DNA from 3 places in the Pelotomaculum schinkii genome. Region 1 is predicted to be linked to each of the others. Evidence: predicted binding sites of a transcription regulator. Region 1 holds the regulator's gene; each other region holds the start of a gene.

Region 1 (5,115 bases):
GGAATCATTTTATGAGCTGCTACCTTCGACATCTGAAGCCGGTTCTGGGTGAACTGGGTATTGAGCCAAAAACTAAGGAAGAGCGCAAGCAAATAGATTTGGCCATAAGGTCGATAGTTGGCAAGAGCAACACCGACAGGTGCGGTGAGGTGTGGCAGGAGGTTAAAGTCCGGCTTCAGGACGATATGAAAAAGCGCTCGTTGTTAGATGCGCTGAAGAATCTGGCCTGATTGGAAAAACCGGGTTATTTCACTTTTGTTGCATACGAAATTCTCACCCACATTCTTTTGGGCGGCTTCTTAGTAAGCCGGGCTTTATTTTCACGGTAAGGGGGCGGAGCATGGCAATAGGTCTGTATATTCATGTGCCTTTTTGCCTTAAAAAGTGCCGTTACTGCGATTTCATCTCTTACCCCTACAGCCGGACAGCGGCAAAGGACTACTTGGCAGCGCTGATCAGAGAAATCCAGCTATACGGATCTTTCCTGGACGAAGTTGAGAAAGAAATATCCAGCCTTTTTATCGGGGGTGGCACGCCCACCTGCTTGCCCGTGGGAGACCTGAGGGAGATTCTTAAATATATAAGGTCAATTTTTCGCCTGACACCGGATTGTGAGATTACGGTTGAGGCCAATCCGGGTACTATTGATGCCGGAGGTCTTTACGAATTAAGGCGGACAGGGGTAAACCGCCTCAGTATCGGGGTGCAGTCCCTGGCAGACGGTTTACTAAAGACGCTTGGCCGTGTCCACAACGCCGCGCAGGCGGGCGCCGCGGTGCGGCTGGCCAGGCAGGCCGGTTTTGACAACATTAATATCGATTTGATTTACGGTATACCGGGCCAGACCCTCGCGGTTTGGCAGGAAACGCTCGACCGGACAGTAGCTTTTGAACCGGAGCATGTTGCAGCTTACGGCTTGCAACTGGAGGAGGGAACTCCTCTGGAGCGTTCAGTTGCCATTGGTGATATGAGGGCTTGTCCGGAAGAACTGGAACTATCCATGTACCACACCGCCATAATTTCACTAAAAAAGAGCGGTTATCATCACTACGAAATCTCCAATTTTGCCAGGCCCGGGCGCGAGTGTGTTCACAACCTGGTTTACTGGCTAAACCGGCCCTACCTGGGGCTGGGACCGGCTGCCCACTCCTGCTTCCGGGGGGAACGTTTTGCCAACGAACGCGAGCCGGAAAAGTACCGGTCCAGGCTCCGGCGGGGAGAACTCAGGGTTGCCGACAGGGAAACCCTTACCGTGGAAACTGAAATGTCGGAGACCATGTTCCTGGGTTTGAGGCTTTTGCAGGGGGTTAGCCTGGCGGCCTTCCGGCAGCGTTTTGGCCGGCGCTTGGAGGATGTCTACCGGTCTGAAATTAAGAGGCTTACAAAGGACGGGCTTACTGAGATTGACGGGGATTATTTCAGGCTGACCGAAAGGGGGCTTCCCCTGGCCAACCGGGTATTCCTGGAATTTGTGTGATTTCAGCGGGAAGGCGTGTTAAACGACCGGGTTATATGAATTATTGAATGCTTTTGCGCTATATTCCTTGACAAGTGGATGGAGTTGGTGCTATTTTTTATTTAGCGGGTTTTTAGCACTCAGCAGGTTAGAGTGCTAACAAAAGGGGGGGGTAATGCATGAAAATGGATGACCGCAAGCAAAAGGTGCTTCTGGCCATCGTTCACGATTATATTGCTACCGCTGAACCCGTTGGTTCCCGCACCATAGCTAAAAAGTTCAGGCTTGGCGTCAGCCCTGCCACCATTCGTAACGAAATGGCTGATTTAGAAGAGCAGGGTTATATTGAACAACCTCATACTTCCGCGGGGCGAGTGCCCTCCGAGCAGGGCTACCGCTACTACGTGGACTATTTGATGCAAAAGCACGACTTATCAGCGGAAGAGGAAGATCTAATTCGCAGTGAGTTTGACATCAAGGTGAAAGATATCGGCCAGGTTATACAGAAAACGGGCCAACTTCTCTCACAACTCACCCATTATACCGCCATGGTGCTTACCCCAAGCATTGGTACCAGCCGGTTTAAGCATATCCAGCTGGTTTCGATGAACCCTACCCAGGCCATGGTTGTGGTGGTAATGGACAACGGAACTCTGCACCACAGGTTGATTGATATTCCTGAAAGCATCAGCACTGATGACATGGAAACCATATCCCGGATTTTAAACGCCAAGCTGCGGGGTCTTACCAATGAAAACATCAAGCTTACTTTGGTAAAGGAAATTTATTTTGAACTGGCCAGGCACAAACATATTCTCGACCTTGCCATGGAGCTGTTAGAAGACAGCCTGACCATGAAATCCGAGGATAAAATTTACCTGGGCGGGGTATTTAATATGTTAAACCAACCAGAATTCCACAACGTGGAAAAGGTTAAGACCCTGCTCAGCATCCTGGAGCAAGAAAAGCTTCTTTACGGGTTAATGACCGGTGAGGAGCAGGATGTGGGCGTTACCGTGCGCATTGGCGGTGAGATAAAGAACAAGGAAATCAAGGAGTGCAGCATGGTCACAGCCGCCTACTCGGTAGCGGGCCGGAAGATGGGCTCCATGGGAGTGCTGGGGCCGACCAGGATGGAGTATGCCAAAGTAATCAGTGTAGTTGATTTTATGACCAAGAACCTTTCACAAGCTCTGGAGCGCATGATGAAGGGCATGGGAAAGTGAGGGGGTACCGTATTTGAGCTTGAAAAAGGAAGCGACTCAGGGGGCCGAGGTGGACGAGAGGCTGGCCGCTTTGCTGACCAATTCCAACGCCATCCGGGCTATAACCAGCGCCGTCGAGGGGACTTTGGGTCCCAAAGGACTGGACACGATGCTGGTTGATAAATTCGGCGAGGTCGTGATCACCAACGACGGGGTTACCATCCTGACCTTGATGGAGGCCAACCACCCTGCTGCCAGAATGCTCATCAACATAGCCAAGGCACAGCAGGAGGAAGTCGGCGACGGGACAACCACGGCTACGGTGATGGCCGGCGCCCTGGTCGGCTTCGGAGTGGAGCAGGTTATAAAGGGAGTCCCTGTCGCGCGAGTCATTGAGGGGATGCGCGTGGGGCTAAAGAAGGCGCTGGCAGTGATGGAGAGTCAGGCTCAACAGATCAACGGGGTGCATGACCAGTTTGTGCGCCAGGTGGCGCTCGTTTCGGGCCGCGGCCACGAGGACATTGCCGACCTGGTGAAGCGGGCCGCGGTGTTGATTGGGGAGGAGAAGCTAAAGGACAGTTCTTTTAAGTTTTCAGATACCGTTGTAGCTGAAGAGGGCGCTTTAAACCAGGTTTTCATGGGCGTAATTATTAATAAGGAGCGGATGAACCGCCAGATGCCCGGGGAACTGGGTGAGGTCAAGGTCTTGATTATCGACGACGCCTTGGAGCCGGAGGAAATTGATGAGGAAGCCCTCGGGACCGAGTCCGGGTTTGCGCGTTACCTGCAGCTGCAGGCCGAATTCAAGGAAAACGTCCAAAAAATTACCAGCCTGGGAGTGGGACTGGTACTGGCCGACCGCGGCGTAAACGATGCGGCTGAGGAGATTTTAACGGACGCAGGCGTTATGGTGGTCCAGCGGGTGGCCAACAAGGAACTGCGTAAGGCCGCCGAACATACGGGAGCCAGGATGATCAAGCGGACCGGGCTGAAAAGAACTACAGAGGAACTCCTAAAATACCTTGGATTCGCAGACCGGGTCTATAACGACGAAAAACTTGAACAGGTCTGGGTCCAGGGAGGAAGAGGCAAGCCGATGGCCACTGTGCTGGTAGGCGCCGCTACTTCCGAGGTGGTTGGCGAGCGTGAGCGTATCGCCAAGGACGCGTCTGCCTCCGTGCAGTCGGCGGTCAGGGGCGGGGTGGTGCCTGGCGGCGGCTCGCTGGAACTTGCGGTAGCCCGCGAGGTGGAAAAAGTGCGGGAAGGTATCCGCGGCATGGCGGCGTACGGGGTGGACTGTGTGGTGGAGGCGCTCAAGCGTCCTATGTCCCAGATTATCGCCAATGCTGGTTTCAATCCCCTGGAAAAACTGGGGGATGTGATTGCCGCACAAGTTGAAACAGGAAAAAATTCTCTGGCCGTCGACTGTGACAGCGGGCAGGTAGCCGACATGCTGGAAATGGGTATTGTCGATCCGGCCGAAGTAAAAATATACGCGCTTAAGGCCGCCGGTGAGGTGGCCGAGGCAATCTTAAGAATCGATACTATAATTAAGAAACGGGAAGAAGACTTCAAGCCAAAAGATTCCAGCTTGTCTGGTCTGTGAGGTGAACAATGTTGGTAAAAGATGAAAAGAAAGAGAAAGATGTTCAGGAAATTTCCGACGAGGGAAAAGAGCAAAGTGTTATGGAGAAAGATCCCACAACAAGCGCGGTAGAGGATAACGGGCACCAGGAAGCGGAAGCGGAAGGGGTTCCTGCTGCGGGCAGTGATCCGGCCGAACTGCAAAGGTTATTGGCCGAACAGACGACACGGGCACAAGATTATTATGACCGGCTGCTTCGTTTGCAGGCCGACTTTGAAAATTTTCGGCGTCGCACCAGGCAGGAAAAGGATGATTACTATAAATATGCCTCTGAGCAGCTGGTGGTCGCTCTCCTGCCGGTGCTTGACAACTTCGGTCTGGCTTTGGCGGCGGAGGGTGACTCGATAGAGGGCTTTAAAGCTGGGGTGGAGATGATTTACAAGCAGCTGTTGGATGTGCTGGCAACCGAAGGTGTCACCCCCATCCAGGCAGTTGGGGAACCTTTTGATCCTACCAGGCACGAGGCGGTGGCCCAGGACGATTCCGGTGAGCACCCTGCCAATACAGTTGTTGAAGAGTTCCGCCGGGGTTATTCCCTGAGAGAAAAAGTAATCCGGCCGTCCATGGTTAAAGTTGCTGTAGCTTTATAATAATTTGGAAACAGATTCTAGGAGGTAGAATACAATGTCTAAGGTTATCGGAATAGACCTGGGTACCACCAACTCCTGCGTTGCTGTAATGGAAGGCGGCGAAGCGGTTGTTATTCCCAATGCGGAAGGCGCCAGGACCACCCCTTCTGTGGTGGGATTTTCAAAAACCGGTGAAAGGCTGGTCGGGCAGGTAGCGAAAAGGCAGGCCGTCAGCAACCC
Region 2 (5,115 bases), 430 kb from region 1:
AGGGACAATCCAGGTTTCAAAGGGAAAACGTGAAGCAAAAGGCGCAAAGCAGACAAAATGCCGGTTCTCAGCAACCAGTCTTTCCCCTTCCCTCAACTCCTGCGCGATGATATCGCACAGCGCGCATCTGCCATGGCGGTTATGGTATTCATTCATCCCGGTTATTTCCGCATTGACCTCGCTTGGTATCTGAGGTGTCGCAATCAGCTGCGAATGGGTGTGTTCCAGTGAAGCGCCGGCCGTGGGGCCGGTGTTTTTAAATATTTGAATATATTTCAACCTTTGGTCTTTGCGAAGATCCAGGGATCGATCACGCCAGCCCCAGACAACCTCCTCCACCTGTTTCACTGATTGCGTATCAAGCCCGGGCTCATGTTTGGTTGACTCAACGATAACCTCATGCGCGCCCACCCCGCGCATGAACTGGTAAACACCGCGTTCCTGCAGGTAGGGTTGGCCCTCGATGTCAACTGCGGGAAACTTGTTTGGCACTACCCGCATCCACCAGCCGGGAGTGTCCCTGCCGGTTCCCTGTTCGCGATATGCGATTATTTCCGGAGGGGTCTCTTTTTCGTGGCCTTCACATAAAGGGCATTCGTTAGAACTCTTTTCATCCCTGATCTCTTTGTAGTTGGAAGGGCGTTTGGAGCGTTCTGTGGCGATGACAACCCACCGGTCAACGATGGGGTCCTTCCTCCATTCGGACATATTAGTACCTCCCGCAAAATAAGCTTAAATTTGACACTAAACATTATAGTCAGCCACAAAATCAATTGTGAACCAGTTACTACCAGCTATGTAGCGCTATTGATCCATTTGTTTTTGCCGGGCACAAGGGACAATTAAGTGCACTTAAATTGAGATTGCCGCAAAAGTGATCTTTTTATGCAGGGTGCGATTTTTTTATTGATAATATTTCTGAATTTTAAAGGATTAAGTCAAGCAAAATCGAATTAAAACAAGGTGTTGAGAAAATTGTGGAAAGAGGCGGTTACCTTTGGGCAGTCAAATGGTTAGTTTTAAAGGAACAAGGAACGGCTTGGTAATTGTCCTTGACCCAAGCCGGGAATTTGAAGATATCAAAAATACACTGCGCTCAAAGATGGAGTCGGCCAGGGGGTTTTTTAGCGGCGCCAAGTTTTCCATAGCTGACATGCACCAAAAAATCCCCACCAGCCAAAAGGATGAGCTTGAGGATATCTGCCGGCAATACGGAATGGTCCCCAACCCTGACGGCAGTGTTGTGACACGCTCTAAAGCGGCCCGGCCGTACCAGAGCCAGAGCGCAATTCCTTCGCCGGTTGGTGATGGTGAAGCAGCGCTCATGGTCAGGCGTTCACTGCGTTCGGGACAGCGTATCGTTTATGCGGGACATGTCGTTGTACTGGGCGATATCCACCCTGGCGCAGAGGTGATGGCAGGCGGCAACGTGCTGGTGTTGGGGAACTGCCGGGGGGTAATCCATGCAGGTATTGATGGAAACAGCTCCGCCAAGGTGGTGGCCATGCGGCTGTCTCCAACGGTATTGAGCATTGCGGGCAAGAGGTTTACTCCCGACCTTACCGGACAGCATGCCGGTTACTGCCGTACTGCCCGCTTGTCCGGCAAGGAATTTGTTTTTGAATAAGATCATGCGAAGAATGATTTTTAGCTAGTTTGACCATAAAACCGGCGGAGCATTTTGCTCACAGCCGGTTTTTCATATAGCTGTCCACGGCCAGAATACCGGCCACTGACGCGGCGTCACAGATTTCACCCGACCAGATCATCTGAATTGCATTTTCCCAGGGTACCGTTAACACCTCAACAAATTCGTCGTCATCAAGGTTTTGGTTTAGAAGGGTCAAGCCTGATGCAAAGAATAGGTGCAATTCCTCATCAGAGAAACCGGGAGTACTGAAAAAGCTGCACAACCTGACTAACTCTTTAGCTTTGTAACCTGTTTCCTCTTGTAGTTCCCGCAGGGCTGCTGACTCCAATTCTTCTCCCGGTTCGATATTCCCAGCCGGTAGTTCCAGGGCGGTCCTGCCGGTAGCGGATCTGTATTGTCTTACCAGAAGCAGCTGACCATCCTGTTTTACCGGGACGATGATCACGGCCCCCGTGTGTTCCACAATCTCCCTTTTTGCCGTACGACCGTCGGGTAATTCTACTGTATCAACCCTGAGGTTTAGAATTCTACCACGGTATATTATATTCGAGCGAAGAACTTTTTCGGTAAGATCGCTTATCATAATCACTCCAGTACACAATTGTTTTGCTCCTACTTATTCGCCTCACTGGTATCATTATCCTGCCATGCCTGCCAATATACTCCGCAAAGACGTTCCTCAATATCAAAATATCTATATGGCGCCGAGCATTCATACAGGTATAAATATAAGCAATTTGCAAAATATTAATTTAAAACATTAATCCGGGGGTGAAAAAATGAGTATAGTACGTTGGGATCCTTTTGGGGAAATCAGCAATTTGCGTAACCAGATGAACAAAATTTTTGATCACAATTTTTTAAGACGGGGTCTTATGACTGGTACCGAACAGTTTGGACCGAGAGTTGACCTTTACCAGACAGATCAGGAGGTTGTTGCAACAGCTGAACTACCCGGTATTGAGTCCAAGGATGATATTGAAGTCGCGGTAACTCCTGACACACTGAGCCTAAAAGGCGAGTTGAAAAGATTTAAAGAAGTTGAGGAAGATAACATCTTCCACTCTGAGAGATACTATGGTACTTTTAGCAGGATGCTGCCCTTGCCGGCGGAGGTAAAACCCGAAGAAACCCTGGCCAACTATCACAACGGACTGTTGGAGATCCGGATGCCTAAGACTGAAAGAGGTCAAAAGAAAATGCACCGGGTTAAAATACAATAAAAAAACAAAAGGGCCGCCCGGCAGTGGCGGCCTTTTTAGTTGTCAAGGCTCATTTTTTGTTGATTTTTGCTGGAGGAATTTCCCTAGACATATAGAATTTTAAACGAAAAAGGAACGGGCATAACCCATCCCCGCAGCCAGTATAGTAATAAGAACTCAATATCAACTAAGGAGGCTGTGACCGGTGTGACTATTAAGGTTGGCATTCCGGGAGCTCTTTTATATTATCTTTACTACCCTATGTGGCGGACTTTTTTCAATGAACTCGGTGTCCAGGTAGTGACATCCGGCAGGACCACCAAAAATATTTTAGATCAAGGGACTCGTGAGGCGCTGGCTGACGCCTGTGTACCTGTTAAACTATTCTACGGTCATGTTATGGATATTAAAGACAAGGTCGATTACCTTTATATCCCAAGGGTGGTCTGCCTTAACCGGAGGACAGTTTACTGTCCCAAATTTCTTGGCCTGCCCGATATGATCCGGTATTCTATTAAGAATGTACCGCCTATTATCGACGTCCGCATGGATACAAGACAAGGCCGCTTTGCGGTTGTAAAAGCGTACCTTGAAATCGGTAAGCGCCTGGGAGCGCCAATACTATCGGTACTCCTTGCATATTTGAAAGCCGTGGGGGTTTTGCACCGCTATAACAGACTTTTGAGAAAAGGATGGAGCCCCGTTCAGGCCATGGATTTCCTGGAGAACCAGGCCGGGGGGGCGGATTTTGACGGTTCTGCCAAGTCCGGTTTGAAGTTTGCCGTACTTGGTTATCCCTATGCTATTTACGACAGTTTCATCAGCGTGAATTTGATTGATAAGTTAAGGAAGTATGGGGTTAAAGTCATCACGGCCGAAAATATTCACCCGGCCTTACTTGCCCTTCAGAAAAACTGCAGCCTGCCAAAACGTCTTTTCTGGACCTTCAGTGACAGGGCGCTCAAGGCGGCCCACTTTCTTTTTAACCAGAACAAAATTGACGGGGTCCTGCACTTAACAGCCTTCGGTTGCGGCCCTGACTCCCTGTTGAATAAATTAATCGAAATGGAAGCCAAAAAACACAGTGATATTCCTTTTATGACCCTGATGATTGATGAGCAAACCGGAGAAGCAGGCATGACCACCCGCCTGGAGGCATTCGTTGATATGGTCAGGCGCAGGAAGGAGGCGCTTGCATGCCGAAAGTAACTTTTCCAAGAATGGGTGAATCGTGGCGAACATTTAAAATGCTCCTGGAGGACCTCGGCAACGAAGTGGTGGCCCCCCCGCGTCCCAGCAAGCGCACGCTCGATCTTGGCGTGCGGTATTCACCCGAATTTGCCTGTTTTCCACTAAAAATTCTGATGGGAACCTACCTGGAATGTATTGAAATGGGCGCCGATACCATTGTCACGACAGGCGGTGTGGGCCCTTGCCGGGCAGGGGAATACGCCATGCTTCATCACAAGATCCTAAAAGACATTGGTCATGATATCAAAATGATAGTATTTGAACCACCCCGCCATTACCCTTTAAACTTCATCAGAAACGTATTGGCGCTTAACAAAGCGCGTGTTTCCATAAGGGGCATCATTTCCCATATAAAGCGGGCCTGGCGCAAACTACAGGCTTTGGACAACGTAGAAAAAATGAGCCATGTGACCAGACCGCGCGAACTAACCAGCGGCAACACCTCCAGGGTCTACCGCAAGGCGCTTGAGTGGATTGACCAGGCTTACACCACGCCGCAAATTATGGAAGCTGAAGCGGCTGCTCTGGAAGCCCTGAAAAATATCCCGCAGGACCCCCAACGTATGGTACTGAAGGTCGGTATTGTTGGGGAAATCTACGTATTACTGGAACCTGCCAGCAACCTGGAGATTGAAGAAACACTCGGCAATCTGGGGGTTGAAGTGGAAAGATCTATGTTCCTCACAGGTTGGACCAGGGACAACACCTGGAATGAAACAACTGAAGGAATGACCGTCAAAGAAGCCGCCGCCCCCTATCTCCCTGAACTGGTAGGAGGACACGGCCGGGATTCAATCGGCAACACCATTCTTTGCGCCAAGCGCGGGTTTGATGGCATGATCCAGTTGGCCCCCTTTACCTGCATCCCGGAAATTGTCGCCCGCACCATCCTGCCCAGGGTCAGCAGGGATTATGATATTCCCGTACTTACTTTTTTCCTGGACGAGCAGACCGGGAAAGCAGGCATGTCTACCCGGTTGGAGGCATTTACCGACCTGCTGAGAAGGAAAA
Region 3 (5,115 bases), on a different contig from region 1:
AGGCGCCAGTAAGTTCCTGACCGCCGAATGCCGGTACTATCTTGACGGGAAAAAGGTGGAGGCTGCCGGTATTAAGAACGGTGACGCGGTCAAGCTGACATTAGATGACGGCGGGCAGGTGGTTCTTGTACAAGCTGCAAGGTCCAGTGAAGGACCGGGGGCCAATCAGGGACAGGTATACCAGGGACTGGTAGATAACGTCTTTTTTATAGGTGGTGAATGCTGGGTGGCAATTACCTGCCTTGACGGCACTAAAATAACCCGCTCGGCTCCCAGCAGCGTCATGGTTAATGACCCCAGCGGCCAGATGTCTTTGGCCGGCTTAAGCGCTGGAAAATATATTGAAATGATGCTGGAAGATAACCAGATTACGTCAATAAATGTACTCAGTACCAGTACCGTAAAAGGTAAGGTCACAGATGTTGAGTCGTCCATTCTGACAATCACCAGCGGTGGGTCCAGGATGGAACTGGAGGTGCCGGGCGGAGTTGCCGTACTAAAAGATAACAGCGCTGTTAGCTACGACACAATTGCGGTTAACAACGAGGTCGAGGTTGCCGTATATGGCCAGAAAGCAATTAAAATTGTAATCCTTCGGGATACCTCACCCGAAGGCACGATCGAGGAGTTGGACGGCGGTGAGATAACCATCAGGGACGTGTACGGTTACATCAATACCTATACCCTTGACGAAGACGTAGAAGTGATCATCGACGGTGATAGCGAGGGTTTGGGTGATTTAAACGAAGGAGACAAGGTCCGTCTGGAACTTAACAGCCGGAATTACGTGACGGACATTGAGGTCCTTGATTCCAGCGAGAGTGACCTTGAGGGTGAAATCAGGGATTTGGATACTACAGGCGCCTACGGGATAACCATACGCAACAGCGATGGAGACAAGTTTACCTATAAGGTGGTCGAAGATGTCGATGTGTACAAGGGAAGCAGGCAGCTTGACTTTGATGAACTTGAAACAGGGGACGAGGTCAGATTGGAGTTGGATAGTGACGGCTGGGTGGATGAGATCGAGGTCCTTGATTACGGCGAGAGTGACCTTGAGGGTGAAATCAGGGATTTGGATACTACAGGCGCCTACGGGATAACCATACGCAACAGCGATGGAGACAAGTTTACCTATAAGGTGGTCGAAGATGTCGATGTGTACAAGGGAAGCAGGCAGCTTGACTTTGATGAACTTGAAATCGGGGACGAGGTCAGATTGGAGTTGGATAGTGACGACTGGGTGGATGAAATCGAGGTCTTAGACAGTGACCAGTCGACTGAGGAAGGTGTAATATCCGGACTCAGGACCGGGAGCAGCCCGCGCTTATGGCTTACAAACAGTGACGGCGACGAGGAGCGCTACGACATCTCCGATGATGTCGATTGCGACAGAGATGGCGATTCAATCGACCTGGAGGAGATTGTCATCGGCAGCGAAGCGGAGATAGAAATAGAAGATGATGAGGTCGTAACCATTGAAATCACCGATGACGAAGATATTACCATTGAGGGAGAAATCATCGACGTGCGGGTTAGCAGCGAAAGGATTCAAATTGAACAAAGCAGCGGAAATCAATTCACGTATTACCTGGAAGACGGAGCCATACTGAGAGACAGCGACGGTGACAGAATTGATCTTGAAGATGTAGAAGAAGGCTGGGATGTGGAACTGCGTCTGAGAGACGGCCAGATCTATAGGCTGACCGAACTTTGAGTTGTTACCTGCATCAATCAAAATGTTAAACCGGTTAGTCAAGCGGCAGGTCACTCCTGGGAGCGGTCTGCTGCTATTTTTTAAGATGTATTTCCGACATTTTTCGGAGGATATTTTGCTTTACGGGAGAAATACTACTGGGTGGCAAATTATACCCAAAATGGGCTGCGGGTCTGACAGTGCCGGTAAGCCTGTGGAGACGGAGGAGTAATAGTATGAGCGAATTAACGCACCTGGATGAGCAGGGTCAGGCCAGGATGGTGGAGGTGGGAGGCAAGGCTGTCACCCACAGGGAAGCCGTTGCCCGCGGCGAGGTCGCCATGCGTAAAGAGACACTCGAATTAATTGTGGAGGGGAAGGCGCCAAAGGGAGAGGTCTTTGGGGTGGCCCGAATTGCCGGGATTATGGCTGCCAAAAAGACATCTGCCCTGATCCCCCTCTGTCATCCCCTGATGATAAGCGGGGTTGACGTTTATTTTCGACCCAATTATGACCGCAACACCGTTGAAATCGAAGCCAGGGTGCGGGTAACCGGACAGACCGGGGTGGAGATGGAGGCGCTGACTGCGGTGAGCGTGGCGGCGCTGGCTATATACGACATGTGTAAGGCTGCCGACCGTGAGATGGTCATCGGGGCGGTCAGGCTGGTCCATAAAAGCGGCGGTAAAAGCGGCGCCTTTGAGCGTAAGGGTGAGGCTGCATGGAGCTAGAACATTTACTCGCGGGCGGCAGCAGGTATCATCTACCGTGCCCCGCTTTAGGGGCTGTTCCGCGGTGAGTACGGTTGAAATCGACCGCCATATTGCCAAGGCTTCTAGAAATGTTGCCCTTCGATAGCGGCATTTGCAGCTATCCTGATATGATAACGATTGGGAGGGTGAAAGATGTACAAAATTGGGATTATTACGGTTAGTGATAAAGGCTCCCGCGGCGAGCGGACGGATGAGAGCGGCCCGGCCATCCGTGAAATGGTTGGAATACTGGGCCATGTCGTCAGTTATAAAATACTGCCGGACGACATTGACGCCCTAAAAGAGGCGATGGTCAACATGTCCGACCGGGAGAAGGTAGAACTGATCCTGACTACCGGCGGCACGGGGTTAAGCCAGCGGGACAATACGCCTGAGGCCACTCTGGCCGTGATCGAGCGCGAGGTGCCGGGTTTACCCGAAGCCATGCGGGCGGAGAGCATGAAGAAGACCAACCGCGCCATGCTGACCAGGGCAGTGGCAGGGGTACGCAAAAACACCCTGATTATCAACCTGCCCGGCAGCGTCAAAGGAGTGCGCGAATGTCTGGAGGTCATCCTGCCGGCGCTGCCCCATGCCCTGGAAATCTTGACCGGCCGCGGCGGTGAGTGCGGTGTAGGTTAGTACTACTGGTAAGAAAATTTTGGGTTGCCCTGTATAGAATGGTTATTGCCGTGGAAAAATATTTCTAGACAGGTAAAAATATTAGTTAAATTGGGATAATAATGAGATAGGAGTAGGAAATGAAAGCTATTATCCGCTAAATGCCTTTTTTTGCTCTAAAAGAGGAAAATTATGCGGTGATTTTATTTGCTTTTGATTTTCTTATTCTATATTATATTTACTGTAGATATTAGCACTCGTCTAGATCGAGTGCTAACAATACAGGAAGCAACCATAAGGAGGGGTATATGTTGATCAGACCATTAGGCGAACGGGTAGTTGTAAAAGCAACGCCCACCGAGGAAAGGACCAAAAGCGGCATCGTCCTTCCGGACACCGCAAAAGAAAAGCCCCAGGAAGGTGAAGTCATAGCGGTAGGCAGCGGCAGGCTTTTAGAAACTGGCCAGAGGGTGCCCATCGACCTGAAGGTCGGGGATAAGATCCTTTTCTCCAAGTACGCCGGCAACGAAGTGAAAATCGATGACGTTGAATATCTGATCATGCGTGAAGCCGACATCCTCGGCGTAATAGAGTAAGGATTATATAAGGAGGTAAATGAATTGGCTAAAGAGATTATCTTTCGGGAAGAAGCCAGGCGCGCTCTTGAAAAAGGCGTCAACGCTCTGGCCGATGCCGTAAAAATTACCCTTGGCCCCAAAGGCCGCAACGTGGTCCTTGATAAGAAATTCGGTTCTCCGATGATCGTTAACGACGGTGTAACCATTGCGAGAGAAATTGAGCTTCCCGATCCGTTTGAAAATATGGGCGCTCAGTTGGTGAAAGAAGTTGCCACCAAGACCAACGATGTGGCCGGAGACGGCACCACTACCGCCTGTGTTCTGGCGCAGGCACTTGTGCACGAGGGTTTACGCAACGTAACAGCCGGCGCCAACCCAATGATCATCAAGCGCGGTATTGAAAAAGCGGTTGAAAAAACAGTTGCTTCTATTAAAAGCTCGGCCAAGCCTATTGAGAGCAAGTCAGCCATTGCTCAGGTAGCCACGATTTCCGCCAACGACGAAGTAATCGGGAACCTCATTGCCGACGCCATGGAAAAAGTGGGCAAAGACGGTGTCATAACTGTAGAGGAGTCCAAGGGCACCACTACCAACCTGGAGATCGTCGAGGGGATGAACTTCGACCGGGGCTACATATCCCCATATATGATTACCGATACTGATAAAATGGAAGCCATCTTAGACGATCCTTACATCCTGATCACGGATAAGAAGATCTCAGCGGTCGCCGACCTTCTGCCGGTTCTGGAAAAAATCGTCCAGTCAGGCAGGCCTTCACTGATTATTGCCGAAGACATTGAAGGTGAAGCACTGGCCACCCTGGTCCTGAACAAGCTGCGCGGCACCATCCAGTGCGTGGCAGTTAAGGCGCCTGGTTTTGGCGACAGGCGCAAGGCCATGCTGGAAGATATCGCTATCCTGACCGGTGGTACCGTTATTACCGAGGAACTGGGCCTGAAATTGGACAAGGCTACCATTGACCAACTGGGCCGGGCTGCCAAGGTCAGGATCAAGAAGGAAGAGACCATCATCGTCAACGGAGCCGGCAGCGCTGATGCAATCACCAAACGGGTAACCCAAATTAAAAGTCAAATTGAGGATACCACTTCTGAATTTGACAAGGAGAAGCTGCAGGAGCGCCTGGCCAAACTGGCCGGCGGTGTCGCGGTGGTCCAGGTCGGAGCCGCTACTGAGACCGAGATGAAAGACAAGAAGCTGCGCATCGAGGATGCCCTGAACGCCACCCGGGCTGCTGTAGAAGAGGGTATCGTACCCGGCGGCGGCGTGGCCTACATCACCGCAATGAAGGCGCTTGATGAGCTAACCACGGACAGCTTTGATGAAAAGACCGGTGTTGACATTGTCCGCCGGGCTTTGGAAGAACCCCTGCGCCAGATTGCCGGCAACGCCGGTCTGGAAGGTTCCGTTATAGTTGACAAGGTGAAGAATTCTCCCGCAGGTGTGGGTT

Evidence for each region. Region 1 encodes HrcA, which represses chaperone genes, less so after heat shock. Its sites were predicted from a motif close to TGTTAGCACTCNNNNNNNNNGAGTGCTAACA; they were not measured.
Region 2: Psch_RS01805 (Hsp20/alpha crystallin family protein) is a predicted target of HrcA. The motif match lies at 2,281-2,311, and genes of this name have one in related genera.
Region 3: groES (co-chaperone GroES) is a predicted target of HrcA. The motif match lies at 3,318-3,348, and genes of this name have one in related genera.

Annotation. Positions count from the first base shown of each region.
Region 1 covers NZ_QFGA01000001.1:794,741-799,855, reverse strand. The annotation lists gene Psch_RS03850 (hypothetical protein) at 12-230, shown strand; gene hemW (radical SAM family heme chaperone HemW) at 341-1,477, shown strand; gene hrcA (heat-inducible transcriptional repressor HrcA) at 1,636-2,682, shown strand; gene Psch_RS03835 (TCP-1/cpn60 chaperonin family protein) at 2,696-4,267, shown strand; gene grpE (nucleotide exchange factor GrpE) at 4,276-4,896, shown strand; gene dnaK (molecular chaperone DnaK) at 4,931-5,115, shown strand, end outside.
Region 2 covers NZ_QFGA01000001.1:363,487-368,601, reverse strand. The annotation lists gene galT (galactose-1-phosphate uridylyltransferase) at 1-708, opposite strand, end outside; gene minC (septum site-determining protein MinC) at 998-1,627, shown strand; gene Psch_RS01810 (NUDIX domain-containing protein) at 1,686-2,234, opposite strand; gene Psch_RS01805 (Hsp20/alpha crystallin family protein) at 2,431-2,874, shown strand; gene Psch_RS01800 (acyl-CoA dehydratase activase-related protein) at 3,061-4,062, shown strand; gene Psch_RS01795 (acyl-CoA dehydratase activase-related protein) at 4,050-5,115, shown strand, end outside.
Region 3 covers NZ_QFGA01000003.1:78,558-83,672, forward strand. The annotation lists gene Psch_RS16455 (S-layer homology domain-containing protein) at 1-1,717, shown strand, start outside; gene moaC (cyclic pyranopterin monophosphate synthase MoaC) at 1,933-2,427, shown strand; gene Psch_RS16465 (MogA/MoaB family molybdenum cofactor biosynthesis protein) at 2,602-3,090, shown strand; gene groES (co-chaperone GroES) at 3,378-3,665, shown strand; gene groL (chaperonin GroEL) at 3,690-5,115, shown strand, end outside.